4 regions of the Halomonas sp. PA16-9 genome follow, and region 1 is predicted to be linked to each of the others. Evidence: predicted binding sites of a transcription regulator. Region 1 holds the regulator's gene; each other region holds the start of a gene.
What was found. Region 1 encodes FNR, which switches genes on or off when oxygen is low (the NO sensors DNR and NnrR bind a similar motif). Its sites were predicted from a motif close to TTGATNTANATCAA; they were not measured.

Region 1 (4,221 bases):
GGTTCGCTGAAAAAGCTCAGCACGGTATCGATATCAAGAAAGGCGGTATTTTCCCTATCGTGCACGGTGTGCGCACCATGGCGCTTGAGCGGCGCATCAAAGCCACCTCGACGTTTGATCGCTTGGATGCCCTGGTTACTGACGGCCGGTTGGATCGCCGTTTTGCCGATGACCTGGGCGAAGCGTTGGCGCTCTTTTCTGAGCTGCGCCTCAAGCAGCAGCTAAGTACGCTGGAAACTTCTGCGGATGCGAAAGAAACTAACGCCCAAAGCAGCAGACGCGCTAACCGTGTCGTGGTGCAGAACCTCTCTTCCCTGGAGCGCGACTACTGCGCGAAGCGATGCATATTGTCAAAGACTTTAAGCAGCGGCTTTCCCACCGTTACCATTTGGAGTATTCGTGAGCGGAATGCGGCTGTTAGATCGACATGTGACGCTATTTAGCGGCTCGCTGCGCACCTTGTTAAGGCGTGAAAGTGACCGGCGTCGTTGTGCAGATTCCCCCTATGCCTGGCTGTTTCAGCCCTATATGGGCGAAGAGCTGGTGGCGCTCGCCTGCACAGCAACGCCCACGCAATCATCACCTGTGATCAGCGTGGCGGCAGTGGTGCTGAGCCATCAGCAGGTGCATACCAGTCGTGCTTTTGTGATCACCCTTGGTAGCGCAAAGCAGCCCGAGAGCGCAACGCTGCGCCGTCATCACTTGCTGTGCGAGGCGGGGGAGATACTGCCACCAAATAGTGATAACTTGAGCGCGCTAGTAGAATTTATCGGCAATCGGCCCATCGTTGGCTGGCAGTTAGAGAAGCGCATTGGAGCATTGAATGCACTACTCAGTAAGCGGCTGAATTTTGCCCTGCCCAACGCCCAGGTCGATGTGGCAAAACTGCATCAGCGCCAACTGCGCCGTTTGCACCCGGAGGTCGAAGCGCCCAGCAGCTTCGCCCAGGCGTTGGCATGCTGGCAAGTACCCGTCATGGGCATGCAGAGTGTGCTTGGAGAGGCCACCGCCAGCGCACTGCTGTATATGCGCCTGCAGCGTATTATGGCGCAGGTGGCATAGTAGTCTCTTTCGTCGTGGCGAGGACAGCTTTCCGCGAGGGCGCTGTGAACCCCTCCCTGGGCGCTACTTTTGTCATCCATGACAAAAGACCCTCGCTCCAAGCTGCCCTCGCACCGAGGTATGGTGCAGCGGTCAAAATAGTCACTTCCAATTGCGATATCTTGTGTGGCTACGTCTGATTAGTTGGGTCAGGCGGTGAGTGTTGTTAGAATAGTTATTACTTTTTTCTCACGCCTTCTACCCTCGGCAGTGCTTATACCATGCAAACTCTTGATCACTTTGATCCTGCTCACCTTGATACGGTTGGAGCCACCCCAGCTGACGCTGAGCACGACCAGCCTGAGCTGGCTGATGCGAAGCAGAAGCGTGAATTTAACAAGCTGCAAAAGCGTCTGCGCCGAGAAGTGGGCAATGCGATCATTGATTATCAAATGATCAATGAAGGTGATCGCGTAATGGTCTGCCTCTCCGGTGGAAAGGACAGCTACACGATGCTGGAGATTTTGCGCAATTTGCAGCGCAATGCGCCGGTCAATTTTTCGCTGGTAGCGGTCAATCTGGATCAAAAACAGCCGGGTTTTCCCGAGCACGTATTGCCTGCGTATCTGGATAAGCAGGGCGTGGAGTACCACATTGTCGAGCGCGATACTTACTCGGTGGTAAAAGAGAAAACCCCGGAAGGTAAAACCACCTGCGCGCTTTGTTCACGGCTGCGGCGCGGCTCGTTGTATGGCTTTGCCGAAGAGATTGGCGCCAATAAGATAGCCCTGGGCCATCACCGGGAAGATATTCTCGAAACACTGTTTCTCAATATGTTCTTTGGCGGCAACCTGAAAGCGATGCCGCCAAAGCTGCTATCCGATGATGGGAAGAATATCGTTATTCGGCCGTTGGCCTACTGCAAAGAGGCTGATATCGCCGAGTTTTCGCGGCTGATGGCGTTTCCGATTATTCCCTGCAACCTGTGCGGTTCACAGCCTAATATGCAGCGTCAGGTGGTCAAAGAGATGCTCGCCGAGTGGGACAAAAAGTTTCCTGGCCGCCTGGAGAGCATGTTCAAGGCTGTCACCAACATTGCCCCTTCCCAGTTGGCCGACCGCAGCCTGTTCGATTTTGAAGGCCTTGAGGCCAAGCAAGCAGAGCTACTGGCGGGGCGTATCCAAGCCTTTAACGTCAGCTAACTGTTTGCTCTTCCTCTTCGGCGAGGGTAATCAAGCGCGGCATATCGAGAATGTTGACCTCTCGCCCGGAGACCGCCACCACGCTCTGCTGCTGAAAGCGGCTTAGTATGCGGCTGACCGTTTCCACCGCTAAGCCCAGGTAGTTGCCGATATCAGCCCTGGGCATTGAGAGGCGAAAGCTGTAAGGCGAGTAGCCCCGGCGACGAAAACGATCCGAGAGGGTAATCAAAAAACTTGCTAGCCGCTGATCGGCGGTTTTACGCGAAAGTAGCCGCATCATACGCCGGTCATCGCGCAACTCTTTGCTCATGCTACGATAAAGCTGGCCACGCAGTTCGGGTAGCTCCTCCGAGAGTAAGTCCAGGCGGTCAAAAGGAATCTCGCAGACGGTGGTCGTTTCCAGGGCGATAACGCTACCGGGGTAATGCTCTTCGTCAATGCCATCCAACCCCACCAATTCACTGGGCAGGTAGAAATTGGTCAACTGCTCGCTGCCGTTACCTTCGGCGGTGATCTGTTTCAAACTGCCCGAACGGACTGCGTAAACGCTGGTAAAGGTGTCGCCCTGACGAAACAGCGGTTCGCCTTTTTTCAGCGGCGCGCGACGACGAATAATGGCGTCGAACTGCCCCACGTCGTCCAGCTCAAGGGCAAGTGGCAGGCACAGTGAGCTCAAACTGCAGGTTTGGCAGCGAGCTTCATGGAGTAGCGAGCGCCGACGGCTCATGGGTTCCAACATGCTTTGCTCCTTGAGAGGGTCCCGCTTATCAATTAGAAAATCCTTACTTATTATAGTCGCTTTAGCATGCCTGCAATAAGGTGATTAAACAATCTTAGAATACTGTTGTCCCGTTTGCCCGGAAAGATGGGTATCAAACGCCATTGCTATATGGCGAATCAGCAGCCGCCCCGTCGGCGTGGCGTTAAGCTGATCACCGCGGCGGGTCAGCAGGCCATCCTGTTCGGCGCTCTGCAGGCGCTCAAGCGCTGGCGCAAAGTAGCGGGGGGCATCGATGTTCCAGCGTTGACTAACGGCGGCCAGGTCAATGCCCATATCGCACATCAGCCGCTCAATCACGTCCCGCCGGATCAGGTCGTCATCACTTAAGCGTATGCCACGCACGGTGGCAAGCTGCCCCTGATCCAGCGTCGCTTCGTAGCTTGCCAGATCGCTCGGGTTCTGCGCATAGACGTCATCAATGCGCGAAATCGCCGATACGCCAAGCCCGATTAAGTCGCACTGAGCATGGCTGGAGTAGCCCTGGAAGTTGCGCTGCAGCGAGCCTTCGCGCTGGGCAATAGCCAGGCTATCGTCAGGGCGGGCAAAGTGATCCATACCGATATGCACATAGCCAGCTGCGGTGAGCATTTCGATGGTGGTGCGCAGAATCGCTAGCTTCTCTTCTCCGCCTGGCAAGTCATCGACATTAATGCGCCGCTGCGGGGCAAAACGCTCGGGCATATGCGCGTAATTAAACACAGAAAGGCGCGCCGGGTTGAGCTCGATCACCTGGCGTAGGGTGTTGGCAAAGCTCTTTTCAGTCTGAAATGGCAAGCCATAAATTAGGTCGAGATTGAGCGAGCGAAAGCCCAGGCGATGCGCCTCCTCCATCAGCGTTTCGGTAAGTACCCGAGGCTGAATACGGTTAATCGCTTTCTGCACCAGCGGGCTTAAATCCTGCACGCCCAGGCTGATGCGATTAAAGCCGAGGGATTCGAGATGGCGCAGCGTAAACACATCCGCTTCGCGAGGATCTATTTCAATTGCGTAATCGCGATCAGCAGACGATGAAAGACCAAAACGTGCATCCAGTCGATCAATCAGGTCGCCCATCTGGTTCAAACTGAGAAATGTCGGCGTGCCGCCGCCCCAATGCAACTGCTCCACCGGTCGTGATGTATCCAAGTGGCGTGCGGTCAGCACCATTTCACGGTCAAGCCGGGCTATATAGGGCTCGGCAAGGGCAGTGTTTTTGGT
Region 2 (4,221 bases), 370 kb from region 1:
CAACATATATTGTTGCATTGCTCTCTTCTGGGCGCATAAAACAAAGCAAGCTGGCGGTTAGAACGAGTTCACACCGGGAAGATAAAGAGCGTCTATTATCAAACGAATCTGGTAATGTGGCTTCGTCAAATCAGGGCTACTACCGCTACCGTTTCGCCTCTTTAGCCAACCGGCTGTAGAGCGTGGATCGGGCAATGCCGAGTTGCTTTGCCGCTTGGGTCAAGTTACCTCCTTGGCGCGCTATTGTTTCTTTGATGAGAAGCTCTTCCGTTGTCCTGAGATCAGAAGTCGACGTATATAGCCTATTCGTCGCTGAAGGGGCCTCTTGGTTCATACGAACCTCCTCGGGTAAGTCGTGCCATTCAATGCATTTCCCCGAAGCCATTAGCATCGACATTTCCAGAACATTGCGCAGCTCGCGCACGTTTCCGGGCCAATGGTAATGACTCAAGCAGTCCTGGGCCTCGCTCGACAGTGAAACGGGGGTTGTTCCCCGTTGCATGGCAAGCGTTCTGCACAGCTGCTCGGCGATCAACAGCACGTCGTCTCCCCGCTCGCGCAGAGGCGGAACCCTCAAGCGCAGCGTAGCAATGCGATAAAACAGATCCTGACGAAAGGTGCCCTTTTCCACTTCATTGGCCAGGTTGCGGTTGGTCATCGATACCAGACCGATGGCTACCCGCTTTTCCTGATGGCTGCCGATACGGTAGACGATACCGTCGTCCAGTACCCGTAACAGATACGGCTGCATACCGGGCGGCAATTCGCCGATTTCGTCAAGGCATAGAGTGCCACAATCTGCCACCTCGATCTTGCCGGCAGACGAGCGATCCGCACCGGTAAAAGCCCCCTTTTCATAACCGAACAGCTCACTGGCCATCAATTCACGGGACATCGCGCCACAGTTAATCGGGACGAACGAACCCGAGCGTGGCAATTCGTTGTGGATAGCACGCGCGAACAGCTCCTTGCCTACCCGCGTCTCGCCCTCGATCAGGATGGGGGGCACCACTCTGCGCCATCTTTCGTGCGGTCACACAAGTTTCCAGCATGATGTGACTTTCGCCGATGATATCTTCGAAACCGATGCTCCGTTGCGGCTGGATCAACCTCTTGGCAGGCGCCGCTGGAGAGGCATTGGGCAGAATGAGAATTAGCCGATCAGCTTCTGCTCCATCACTGGCTCACAGCGCACGCCGGGAATCACTTTTTCGATGAATTCAGTGAAACTCACTGAGGTCATCCTGATGCCGTCTTGGCCGAGATCCAACCTACCATTCTGACTGTCCAGCAAGCGGGGGCATCGATGACGAAGACCCCTTAGCGCTCGGTCAGTCGCGTACAGCACTTTCCCGCTGCGTGAAAGCGCGATTGTCGTATCGTTCAATCCCGTGAATCGCCTAGCCAGGAAGTAAAAACGTAAAAGATAATAATAGTTAAAGCTACGAAAAACTTACCAGCTCGTCTTCAGAACATACCAAAGCTCAAAATCTGCATTACCAGTTACAGCAGCAAGCACGGCTCGACCAATTAAATTTTTCGCCATTTATTAGCTGTATCTGCATGCACTTTTGCGTGATTGATCTAAATCAATTCAAGCCATTGTAATGGGACTACACTGAATATAGTTGATTGCTCCTTAACCATAGGTCGGAGACAACGCATGTCAGATGAAAAGCTCACTCCATCAAAGCCTGAAGAGGATCTAGCGACACGGTTCCCTACAGCCTACTCAATTCTCTTCCTGCTAATTATTCTTGTAGCGGCGCTGACCTGGATCATTCCTGCCGGGCAATACGAACGTACGATGAACGAAGAGGTCGGACGCGAAATTGCAGTACCTGGCACCTATGTAACGGTTGATTCAAACCCTCAAGGTTTTGTGGACATCATGCTGGCCCCCACGGCGGGTTTCTATGATCCCGACAGCTATGCCGCCAATGCCATCGACGTTGCCTTATTTGTGCTGTTTTTGGGTGGCTTCTTAGGCGTTATCAATGCTACCGGCGCAATCGACACGGGGATACGTAACGTGATGCATCGGCTGGAAGGCCGAGAGATCTGGATGATCCCCATCCTGATGACGCTGTTTGCCCTTGGAGGCACCACCTACGGCATGGCAGAAGAGACTCTGGCCTTCTATGCCATTCTAATCCCCATCATCATCGCTGCTGGCTATGATGCGATCACAGGAGTCGCCGTGATTCTGATCGGCGCTGGTATTGGTGTGCTGGGCTCCACCATCAACCCCTTCGCTACTGTCATTGCCTCTAACGCAGCGGATATTCCTTTTACAGATGGAATTGTACTTCGGCTGGTGCTGCTGATTGGCGGGCTGGTGATTTGTTCAGTCTACGTGATGCGCTACGCCAAACGCATTAAGTTGGATCCTGCTCGCTCCGTTGTGGCCAGACAACAGAATGCACACCGCAAACTCTTTCTACAGGGACACGACGAGCTGGAAAATTTTGATCTTTCAGGCACTCAGAAAATTACCCTTGTTATTTTTGCTCTGACCTTCATTGCGATGATTTGGGGCGTCTCGTCCCAAGGCTGGTGGATGGCTAGGATGGGCGCACTTTTCTTTGGTTCCGCCATTGTGATCGGCATCATCGCTCGGCTGGGCGAGAAAAAGCTGACCAGTAGTTTTGTCGACGGCGCCCGCGATCTGCTCGGCGTAGCCCTGGTCGTTGGTCTGGCACGCGGCATCGTGGTGATCATGGAACAAGGCATGATTGCCGATACCATCTTGCATAGCGCCGAAAGTACATTAGGTGGATTGCCTGAACTAACCTTTATCAATTTGATGTTCTGGATCGAGGTAGGAATGAGTTTCTTCGTACCCTCCTCATCCGGACTTGCCGTACTATCCATGCCTATTTTAGCGCCCTTGGGCGACTTTGCTGACGTGGGACGTGACTTGGTGGTAACTGCTTACCAATCAGCCAACGGCCTGGTTAATCTGATAAACCCGACCTTTGCCGTAGTGGTCGGTGGCCTAGCGATAGGCCGTATCTCTTATGACCGTTGGCTAGTATTTATCTGGCCTCTCCTTCTTATTTTGACTGTTTTTATCAGTGCAGTTATTAGCATTGGTGCATTTCTATAACCAGGGCAAAGGAGTATGCGACATGTCAGAACACACTTTGGGCGTTCACTCGGAAACTGGGACTTTACGGCAAGTTATCGTCTGCCGCCCTGGGCTAGCCCATAGAAGACTGACTCCCTCCAACTGCGATGCGTTATTGTTCGACGATGTCTTCTGGGTCAAGCAGGCACAGAAAGACCATGACGTATTCGCCGAGGTAATGCGTGAACGGGGTGTGGAGGTTCTGGACGTTAACGACCTGCTGGCGACAACGCTTGATATTCCCGAAGCACGTACCTGGGTTCTAGACCACCGTATTACCTGGAATCATATCGGGGTAGGCATGGTATCCGACCTTCGCGCATGGATGAACGAACTGCCGGGTAATACGCTGGCGAAATTTCTCATTGGTGGTTTGGAAGTAGGAGACCTGCCTTTCGACCCTTCAGGGCTGTTCGGTAACCATCTGGGGCCTCACGGCTTTGTGCTGCCGCCACTGCCCAACTTACTGTTCACCCGGGATAACAGCGCCTGGATTTATGACGGTGTCACCCTGAACCCTATGTACTGGGCTGCGCGCAAACCAGAGACGCTGCTAATGAGCGCGATCTACCGTTTCCATCCGAAGTTTGCCGGCAAGGTGAACGTGCATTGGGGCGACCCGCTTGAAGATCATGCGCTGGCGACCCTGGAAGGAGGGGACATCATGCCGGTGGGTAATGGTGTCGTGCTGGTGGGGATGGGGGAACGATCCTCCCCGCAAGCCATTGGCCAGCTGGCCAAGACGCTTTTTGCTAACGGCACTGCAGAACGGATAATTGCCTGCCAGATTCCCAAGACCCGTTCTGCCATGCACCTGGATACCGTGTTTACCTTCTGTGGCGGCAATGTAGTGACCACTTTCAAGGAAGTCGCAGATGAAATGGTTTGCTACGACCTGCGTCCGGGGGAAGGCAGCAAGCACCTGTCGTTCTTCCAGGACAGCCGCCCGCTGTTTGATGTTGTTGCCGATGTACTTGGTTACCCGTCCCTGGAAGTGGTCGCCACGGGTGGCGATACCCCTGCCGAACGGGAGCGAGAACAATGGAACGATGGCAATAACGTGCTAGCACTGAGTCCGGGGGTCGTCATCG
Region 3 (4,221 bases), 620 kb from region 1:
CCGCATCCTGACCTACATATAGGTTCTCGACGACAACCCGTCCACTCTTCACATTGACTTTAAGCTCAATCACCCAGGCGGCGAGCGCGGCACCAAAGCCGGGAAATTTACTATGTACGTACTGGGCGTAAGCGAATCCTCGGCCGTAGCGCCACTCGCCATCGCTACTCGGATTGGTGTTAGCGGTGCAGGGTTTCCAGTTCGCACGTTCGGCTAACGCTTCGACAAGCTCGCAGGCGCGGTTATCGGCTAAGTAGCGCAACCGATAGGCGACAGGATCTTCACCCGCCAAGTAGGCGAGTTCATCAATATAGCTTTCGTGGGCGAAAGTGCTGGGCAGCGCCGAGACACCACGCAGCCAGGAGGCGCGCACCAGGGTCGGGACGTCGTCGCACACTATTTGGCGATGAGGGTAGCGGTAGGGCGGCACCGATGTTCGATCCCCCATTTCAAAGGGGATATCAATAGGTGGGGCAGCACCGGTCAGCAGTAGTGCCAGGGTGGGCGCACTGTTAGAGGGGTAGCGCGTATTAAAGCGATAGCCTGCTGGGCTGCCATCTGCGTTTAAGCCTCCCTGAATGGCCATATACTGAGCAGCCCCTTTAGGCTCCCAGGTGTGCTCCTGCTCACGGGTTAGTTGTACACGAACAGGTCGACCCACCGCCTGAGAGAGCAGCACTGCATCCGCGCCAACGTCGTCGGCGCAGTTGCGGCCATAGCAGCCTGATGTTTCCATACGGGTAATGGTGATAACACCTTCATCCAAACCGGTAAGGCGGGCGAGGTCGGCGCGCAGGCTGTGTGGATTTTGGGTGCCCGACCATACGTGAAGGCCATCTTCGTTGGCATCGGCGACAGAGCACGAAGGGCCGATGGAGCCATGCAGTTGGAAAGGCCACACATAGTGACGATTGAGCGGATGTTGTGCGGCGGCCAGAGCGCTGTCGAGATCACCCTCTTCGAGGAGTATGCGCTGCTTGCTGGGCAGGTCGAGCAGTGCTTGCTCTATGTTGTCCAACTGAGGCAAGCCTTCGATTGGGCGCCACTGGATCTTTAGCTGCTTGGCTGCGGCAGCAGCCTGCTCTTCACGCTCGGCCACCACGCCAACAAAGTCACCGACCACCACGACGCTTATCACACCTGGCAAATGCGCCACAGAGCTTTCATCTACCGCGATTAAACTGTTGCCAATAAAGTCGCCGCTATCATGGCCTACATAAGGCGGACGAATCACTCGCCCATGCAGCATGTTGGGCAGACGTAGGTCGTGGATAAAGGTCAATTGCCCAGTGGCCTTGGCGGGTATATCCACGCGGGAGGTCGATTGGCCGACCAGGGTATAATGGCTGACCGGCTTAAGCGGCACCTCATCGGCAAGCTTTAATGCATGACGGGTGCCCCGCAGCAACTCCCCAAAGCTAACGGATGAACGGTTATTATCACTTGGCGTAATAGCGCCGTTCTGGCAGCTAAGTAGTGAGTGCTCAGTGTCAAAGTGCTTGCTGCCAGTTAATAGGTACTCCCGCGCCTGTGCCGCAGCTCGGCGTAAAGGCTCGGCAGTGATCTGAATCGATGCACTGGCTATGGTGGGGCCTTGGTTGGGGGCTTCAACGGAGTTGCCCAGCACCATGGTGACGCTGTCGAACGCGACGCTGAGCTCTTCTGCAACAATTTGAGCGAGCGCCGTGCGTATGCCCGTGCCCAGGTCTACGTGGCCGTTGAAAGCCACGATATGACTAGCGCTCAGTACGGCAATGAATATCTCAGGCTCATGGGGGGTGAAGTTTGAGTGTGTACCTGGCTGTCCGGGCGCGGGCTTGGGGGGCGTAACCGGGTCGCGATAGATCACCAGAACATCAGACCCATACAGCAGTGACTCTCTTGTATAGTCTGATTTATCAGCCATGTCTGCCTCCCACGCTCGCGTTTACGATGATCAGTGCGGATGAATTTTAGGTGATGAAAGAGCGATAACTAAGGTAAAATTATAGCGTGTACGCCATAAAAGCATGATGAATTGATCCAGCGCAAGGAGTATTTCATACGTTGATGCATCATTTTGTTAACCAGTGCCATACTCGATACACGACGTCGCCAATAGATTAAGGATATGGAATGACAACGGATAGTGCGTTCAAACACTCGTCTTCCGGCGAGCACTCTACGCCTTCAGAGCAAGGGTATGATTTTTCTGAGCAAGTAGGGCATCTACTGCGTAAAGCCTACCAGCGGCATACGGCTATTTTTCAGCGCTACAGCAGCGATAAACAGCTCACGGCCATTCAATTTGTAACGCTATGCACGGTGATGGAGCGCGGCCCCAGCTCGTTAACCGATATCGTCAACGCCACGGCGATTGATCCCGCCACTATCCGTGGCGTCATTAAACGTCTTAAAGCGCGGGGGTGGATCTCGCTAACCACCGACCCCAATGATCAACGCAAAGTCATGGTCGTGATCACTGAGGCCGGGGAGACATTAGTCGAGGCTATGGTGCCCAGTGCCAAGCAAATTAGCGATCAGACCATGAAAAATCTCAACCCGGCAGAGCGGGTTGCCTTAATGCATCTGCTGGAAAAAATGAACGCGGACTGATGACTCAACAGAGACGTCCGCTTCACCTGCGTTTTCGGATACTCCTAACGCTTCATTAAGTATCCCAGTGTTTCATCCAGTCCAATCACATCGCCATATTTGCTATCGATATCAAACAGGTTAGCTTCATGGGGCGCGGGGTGACGGTCACCCACGCAGTCACGCACGACCATCACCCGAAAGCCGTGCTGTACTCCATCAACGGCGGTGGCGCGAATGCAGCCGCTGGTGGAGCAGCCGGTGATGATCAGCGTATCGATACCCATGGCGACCAGCGTGGAGGCGAGCGAGGTGCCAAAGAACGCGCTGGCATACTGCTTGGTCATTACCAGCTCGTCTTCACGGGGTGCCACCTCGGAGCAGAACTCGGCGTAAGGGTTGCCCGCCACCATCGCCCGCATGACCGGCGCCTTCTTGACCCAAATGCCGCCATCGATTTGATCCGGGGCGTGATACAGGATGTTGGTGTGGATAACAGGCGTGCCAGTGCGCCGTGCGGTATTGAGTAGCGGCGGCATATTGGCCACCGCATCCACCACGCCCTGGGCAAATAGCGGCGAACCTGGTGTGGTGTAGCCTTGCATAAAATCAACCACCAGCAGCGCGGGCCTTTTGCCAAAGCCGATGCGCCCATCCCACACGCCTCGGTAGTTGTCCGTGGCAGTGTTATCGCTAACGCCATCGCTGTTATCAGTCGTGTGTGGTGACATGGTCGTCTCCTTAATCAGCACTCTATATCGTCAATAAGTACCTGATCTCGTTAGTAAGCCCCTGACAAGAGGGCGCCCGCGCCCGGTACGATGGGCTCCAGGTCGAGTGCCTTGAGCATGGCGTAGGTGGTCGCAATCGCGGCGGTAACCACCGGCTTGCCGGTCAGGGCTTCGACCTTGGCGACGGCCGGCAGTGACGGCATTTGCACACAGGCTGACAAGACGATGGCGTCCACGTTACTTAAATCGAGACTGGCGACGATTTCGGGGAGATTGGCGGGGTCGTGGCGAGCGACATCCAGGTTATTGGGGATCTCAAGCGCCCGGTAGTCGAGCACGTCAATGCCTTCCTGACGGATGTAGTCCACCACCATTTCGGTCAGCGGCTTCATGTAGGGGGCCACCACCACCACACGTTTGGCTTTCATCACACCCAGAGCATCAACCAGGGCACCGGCGCTGGTGACCACCGGCGTGTCGCAGCCGTTCTCTTCGGTGCGGCTGCGCAGACGCTTTTGCGACTCTCGGTGGTAGCCGGGCCCCATCGCCATAATGGCAACCAGGCAGGCATACCCCATCACATCCACTGCGGCATCGGAGAGCTCCAGGGCGCAGCGATCCGACTCCGCATCCATAGCGGCCAGCTCGTCCTTGCTGACGTTCTTCATGCGCATGCGGCTGGAGTGGAAGGTAAAGCGCTCCGGGCGGATTAACTGCCGTGCCGTAAGCATGGCGGGTATTTCGGTCTCCATGGTGATATTGGAGCTGGGGACGATCTGGCCGATACGGTAGCTTTTGATCTCGTTCTTTATATAGTTGCTGGTCATGGTATTTGGCCTCTCTTAGAGCTCGCTGCCCAGGAAGTCTTCAAACGCGGCAAAAAAACCGTCGAAGTCATCCCAGGGAATCATGTGAC
Region 4 (4,221 bases), 460 kb from region 1:
ATCAGCTGATCACCATTAACCAGGGCAGGCCGACCACCAGCCAAACCACTAGGAATAGCAGCCCGAAGACCGCCCCTAGGCGCCAAAAGAGCGCGCTGGGCAGGTAGCCGCTGCCGTAGTAAACCGGGCTTGGCCCTGTGCCGTAGGGGGTCAGAATGCCCATAAAGCCAAGTGTGGGTAGCAGTAGCAGAACAAACATCTGCATATCCAGACCGGCAATGCCTGATGCCGCTGCCAGAATCACCGGTAGCAAGGCGGTAACGTGGGCAGTAACACTGGCAAAGAAGTAGTGCAGTAGATAGAAAATGACCACCAGCGCCACCATGGCCATTAGGGGGTTGAAGTGGCTTATTTGCCCGCCAACCACATTGCCAAACCAGTTAACGAAGCCGACTTGGCTGAGCCCGCCCGCTAGTGCCACCAGGGTGGCAAACCATACAAAGGTATTCCAGGCTGCTCGGTTATCGAGAATATCGCTCCAGGTCACAATGCCGGTTAACAGCATGCCGCAGATCACCACCAAGCCTACCAGCGACCCAGAGATAATATCGCCCGCAAAAATCCATAGCAGCAGGGCGGTGACCACCATAATGACCAGCATTATTTCATGGCGGGTCAGTGCTCCCAGCTTGGTTAACTCTTGCCCCGCCCAGTCGGAGATTTCATTCCCCGCTTTCACTTCGGGCGCGCATAGCCAGTAGCTCAGCAGCGGCACCAGCAGGAGCAGCAGAATGCCGACAGGTGCTACTGCCATAAACCACTGCCCCCAGTTGATATGAATACCTGTCGCGCTCTCGGTTAGCGCGATCGCCAATAGATTGGGCGCCAGAGCGGTCAAAAATAGCGAACTGGTCACACAGGTGGAAGCCAGCGCGGTCCACATCAAAAAGCTGCCCATGCGCTTCATGCTGGGGTCATTGGGGTGCGAATCGTAAAGCGGCGGCAGGTTGCGAATCACGGGGTAGATCGTGCCTGCGCTACGTGCGGTGTTCGAGGGCGTAAACGGCGCCAGAATGCCATCGGCAATCATCACCGCGTAGCCAAGAGTCAACGTACGTTTTCCCATTGCCTTGACCAGCCAAAGCGATATTCGCCTGCCGAGTCCGGTTTTTTCATACCCCAAGGCAAACATAAATGCGCCGAAAATCAGCCATACGGTGGAATTGGTAAAGCCCGACACCGCCCATGAGAATGCCTGGTTAGCAGCACTGAATCCGTCAGTCGCCAGTTGCTCCGGAGAGAACAGCACCCACCGGGAAAGTAGTGCCACCAGGGTAACGCCGACCAGGCCCACCACTGCGCCCGGCAATGGTTCAAGAATAAGGCCAACCACACAGCCGAGGAAAATGGCGAAAAAGTACCACGCATGAGGCGCAAGCCCCAGGGGAGTGGGTATCAGCGCGACGATGATAGCAACTGCTAGCGGCGCTAACAGTTTCCATCGCGGTGAGGGTTGAGCATCGGTCGTCATGCGGCACCTCTCTTCAGTGTTGGTAGTGTGCTCTTTTTGCTTGGTGGGCAGTGGTCTGCCCGGCAGTGAGTGATTTGAAGAGTAGGCGGTGCAGCACTAGGGTAAAAGTGATGCTAGCTCGATTCCTCCCTTTCTTGATGTACATCAATAGTCCTTTGGACTAATGAACAGGGCCTTCCCCTTGTATGGTAAGTTCGAATAGACAAGACGGCAGCGCAGATTGCCGCCAGTACCACCTTTGACTTGGCTAATGAAGGGGCTTTTCATGCAACAGCGAGATTTTGATATCGTCATTGTTGGTGGGGGTGGTGCAGGCTTACGCGCTGCTATCGGGGCTGCCGAGCAGGCCAAAGAGCAGGGCACTCCCCAGCGCATAGCGCTGCTGTCCAAGGTTTACCCCATGCGTTCCCATACCGTGGCGGCTGAAGGTGGCGCTGCCGCCGTCACCAGTGCCGAAGATTCCCACCAAGCGCATTTCGACGACACGGTGTCAGGCGGTGACTGGCTGGTTGAGCAGGGCGTCGTCGACTACTTTGTTCATCACGCTTATCAAGAATTGGTGCAGATGGAGCGCTGGGGCTGCCCCTGGAGCCGTAAAGGCGATGGCCAAGTGCAGGTGCGCCGCTTCGGGGGCATGAAAACCGCACGCACCTGGTTTGCGGCCGACAAAACCGGCTTTCATATGCTCCACACCCTGTTTCAGACCTCGCTGAAGTACCCAGAGATTGAGCGTTTTGATGAGTTCTTTGTGCTCGATCTGGCGGTACACGAAGGTGCGGTTATTGGCGTTATAGCCCTGCAGATCGCTACCGGTGAACTGACCCTGCTGCGCGCTAAAGCGGTGATTCTCGCTACCGGCGGCGCAGGGCGCTTGTTCCGCTTCAATACCAACGCGGGAATTGTCACCGGCGACGGCATGGCGATGGCCTATCGTCACGGTGTGGCGTTGCGGGATATGGAGTTTGTCCAGTACCACCCCACCGGCCTGCCCGGTTCTGGCATTTTGATTACCGAAGCGTGCCGGGGCGAAGGCGGCATTCTGCTCAATAAAGAGGGCTACCGCTATCTGCAGGATTACGGCCTGGGCCCAGAAACTCCGCTTGGCAAGCCGGAAAACAAATATATGGAACTGGGGCCACGGGACAAACTCTCCCAGGCCTTCTGGCAAGAGCAGCAGGCGGGCCGCACCGGCAAGTTTGGCGACAGCGATGTGGTCTATCTCGACCTGCGCCACTTGGGTGAAAAGTACATTCTGGAGCGCCTACCGTTTATCTGTGAACTGGCTAAATCCTATATCAATGTTGATCCGGTGAAAGACCCCATTCCCATTCGCCCGGCGGTTCACTACACCATGGGTGGGATTGAGACCGACCCTCAGTGCGAAACCTCCATTGCCGGGCTTTACGCCGCCGGGGAGTGTGCTTCAGTTGGTTTGCACGGTGCCAACCGCCTGGGCTCCAACTCGCTGACCGAGCTGCTGGTATTTGGCCGCTTAGCCGGTGAACAAGCGAGCCAGCGAGCGGCCAAAACCGAGTGGGCTGATGAGCGCTTGCTGGAAGCCCAGGGCGATCGCCAACAAGCCAAGCTGTTGCGGCTCTGTGACGGAACCGAGGGGGCAGAGAATTGGGTAGCACTCAAGCACGCCATGGTGCAAGCCATGGAGAGTGGCTGCGGTATTTACCGCACTGAAGAGGGCATGCGCCATTCGCTGGATACCATGCGTCAGCTACGTGAGCGCTTTAATAAGGTTCGCGTTAATGATACCAGCAAGATATTCAATACCGAGCTACTGGAATGTCTTGAACTGGAGTGTGGCCTGGATATTGCCGAAGCCTCTTGCTTAGGGGCGCTTGAGCGTCGTGAATCCCGTGGTGCCCATCAGCGCCTGGATGAAGGTATGCAGAAACGCGACGACGTTAACTACCTCAAGCACAGCCAAGTGTTTTATCAAGGCGATGCCCATGCCGAGCTACACTGGCAGGATGTCGATGTGCGGTTTTCCGCCCCGGCGGAGCGGGCTTATGGCGATGCGGGCAAGGGGGGCAAGGCATGAACACCCAGCAGATCAGCACCAAAAAAATCAGCGTTAAACGCTATTTGCCAGACAGTTCGGCTGAGTCCTACTGGCAGCAGTACGAACTGCCGGTGGACGACAGCACCTCTTTGCTGGATGCCCTCAACCACATTAAAGAACAGCTCGATAGCACGCTGAGCTACCGCTGGTCGTGCCGGATGGCGATTTGCGGCTCCTGCGGGGTCATGGTGAATGGCATTCCCAAGCTCGGCTGCAAAACCTTCCTGCGCGATTATGAAGGCGAGATCCGCATCGAGCCGCTATCCCACTTCCCGGTGCAGCGGGATTTGGTGGTGGATATGGAGATATTCCTTGAGCACCTGGCCGCGGTTAAGCCCTACCTGATTGATGACAACCCGGTAAAACCGTATGACCCCCAGGCGCCGGAAACCTATCAGCAGTCCCCTGAGCAGCTCGCCCGCTATAAGCAGTTCGCTAACTGCATTAATTGTGGCCTCTGCTACTCGGCCTGCCCGCAGTTTGGCTTGAATCCTGAGTTCCTTGGCCCGGCGGCGCTAACGCTGGCCCACCGCTACAATCTGGATAGCCGCGACCACGGCAAGAAGCAGCGCATGGCCGAACTTAACCGCCACGAAGGCGTTTGGAGCTGCACCTTTGTGGGCTTCTGCTCCAAGGTATGCCCCAAACACGTTGACCCCGCCGCTGCGGTCAATCA

Region 2: FDY98_RS23460 (YfcC family protein) is a predicted target of FNR. The motif match lies at 1,580-1,593, and genes of this name have one in related genera.
Region 3: FDY98_RS19525 (xanthine dehydrogenase family protein molybdopterin-binding subunit) is a predicted target of FNR. The motif match lies at 2,018-2,031, and genes of this name have one in related genera.
Region 4: frdA (fumarate reductase (quinol) flavoprotein subunit) is a predicted target of FNR. The motif match lies at 1,606-1,619, and genes of this name have one in related genera.

What each region holds. Positions count from the first base shown of each region.
Region 1 covers NZ_CP040452.1:58,072-62,292, reverse strand. The annotation lists partial or broken gene FDY98_RS16765 (DUF294 nucleotidyltransferase-like domain-containing protein) at 1-403, shown strand, start outside; gene FDY98_RS16760 (DNA polymerase III subunit epsilon) at 409-1,062, shown strand; gene ttcA (tRNA 2-thiocytidine(32) synthetase TtcA) at 1,323-2,243, shown strand; gene fnr (fumarate/nitrate reduction transcriptional regulator Fnr) at 2,236-2,982, opposite strand; gene hemN (oxygen-independent coproporphyrinogen III oxidase) at 3,067-4,221, opposite strand, start outside.
Region 2 covers NZ_CP040452.1:1,522,130-1,526,350, forward strand. The annotation lists gene FDY98_RS23455 (sigma 54-interacting transcriptional regulator) at 146-1,009, opposite strand; gene FDY98_RS26360 (hypothetical protein) at 1,154-1,387, opposite strand; gene FDY98_RS23460 (YfcC family protein) at 1,664-3,109, shown strand; gene FDY98_RS23465 (arginine deiminase) at 3,132-4,221, shown strand, end outside.
Region 3 covers NZ_CP040452.1:678,195-682,415, reverse strand. The annotation lists gene FDY98_RS19525 (xanthine dehydrogenase family protein molybdopterin-binding subunit) at 1-1,906, opposite strand, end outside; gene FDY98_RS19520 (MarR family winged helix-turn-helix transcriptional regulator) at 2,116-2,595, shown strand; gene FDY98_RS19515 (N-carbamoylsarcosine amidohydrolase) at 2,640-3,305, opposite strand; gene FDY98_RS19510 (maleate cis-trans isomerase family protein) at 3,356-4,132, opposite strand; gene FDY98_RS19505 (alpha/beta fold hydrolase) at 4,148-4,221, opposite strand, start outside.
Region 4 covers NZ_CP040452.1:517,914-522,134, reverse strand. The annotation lists gene FDY98_RS18815 (anion permease) at 2-1,471, opposite strand; gene frdA (fumarate reductase (quinol) flavoprotein subunit) at 1,737-3,524, shown strand; gene FDY98_RS18805 (succinate dehydrogenase/fumarate reductase iron-sulfur subunit) at 3,521-4,221, shown strand, end outside.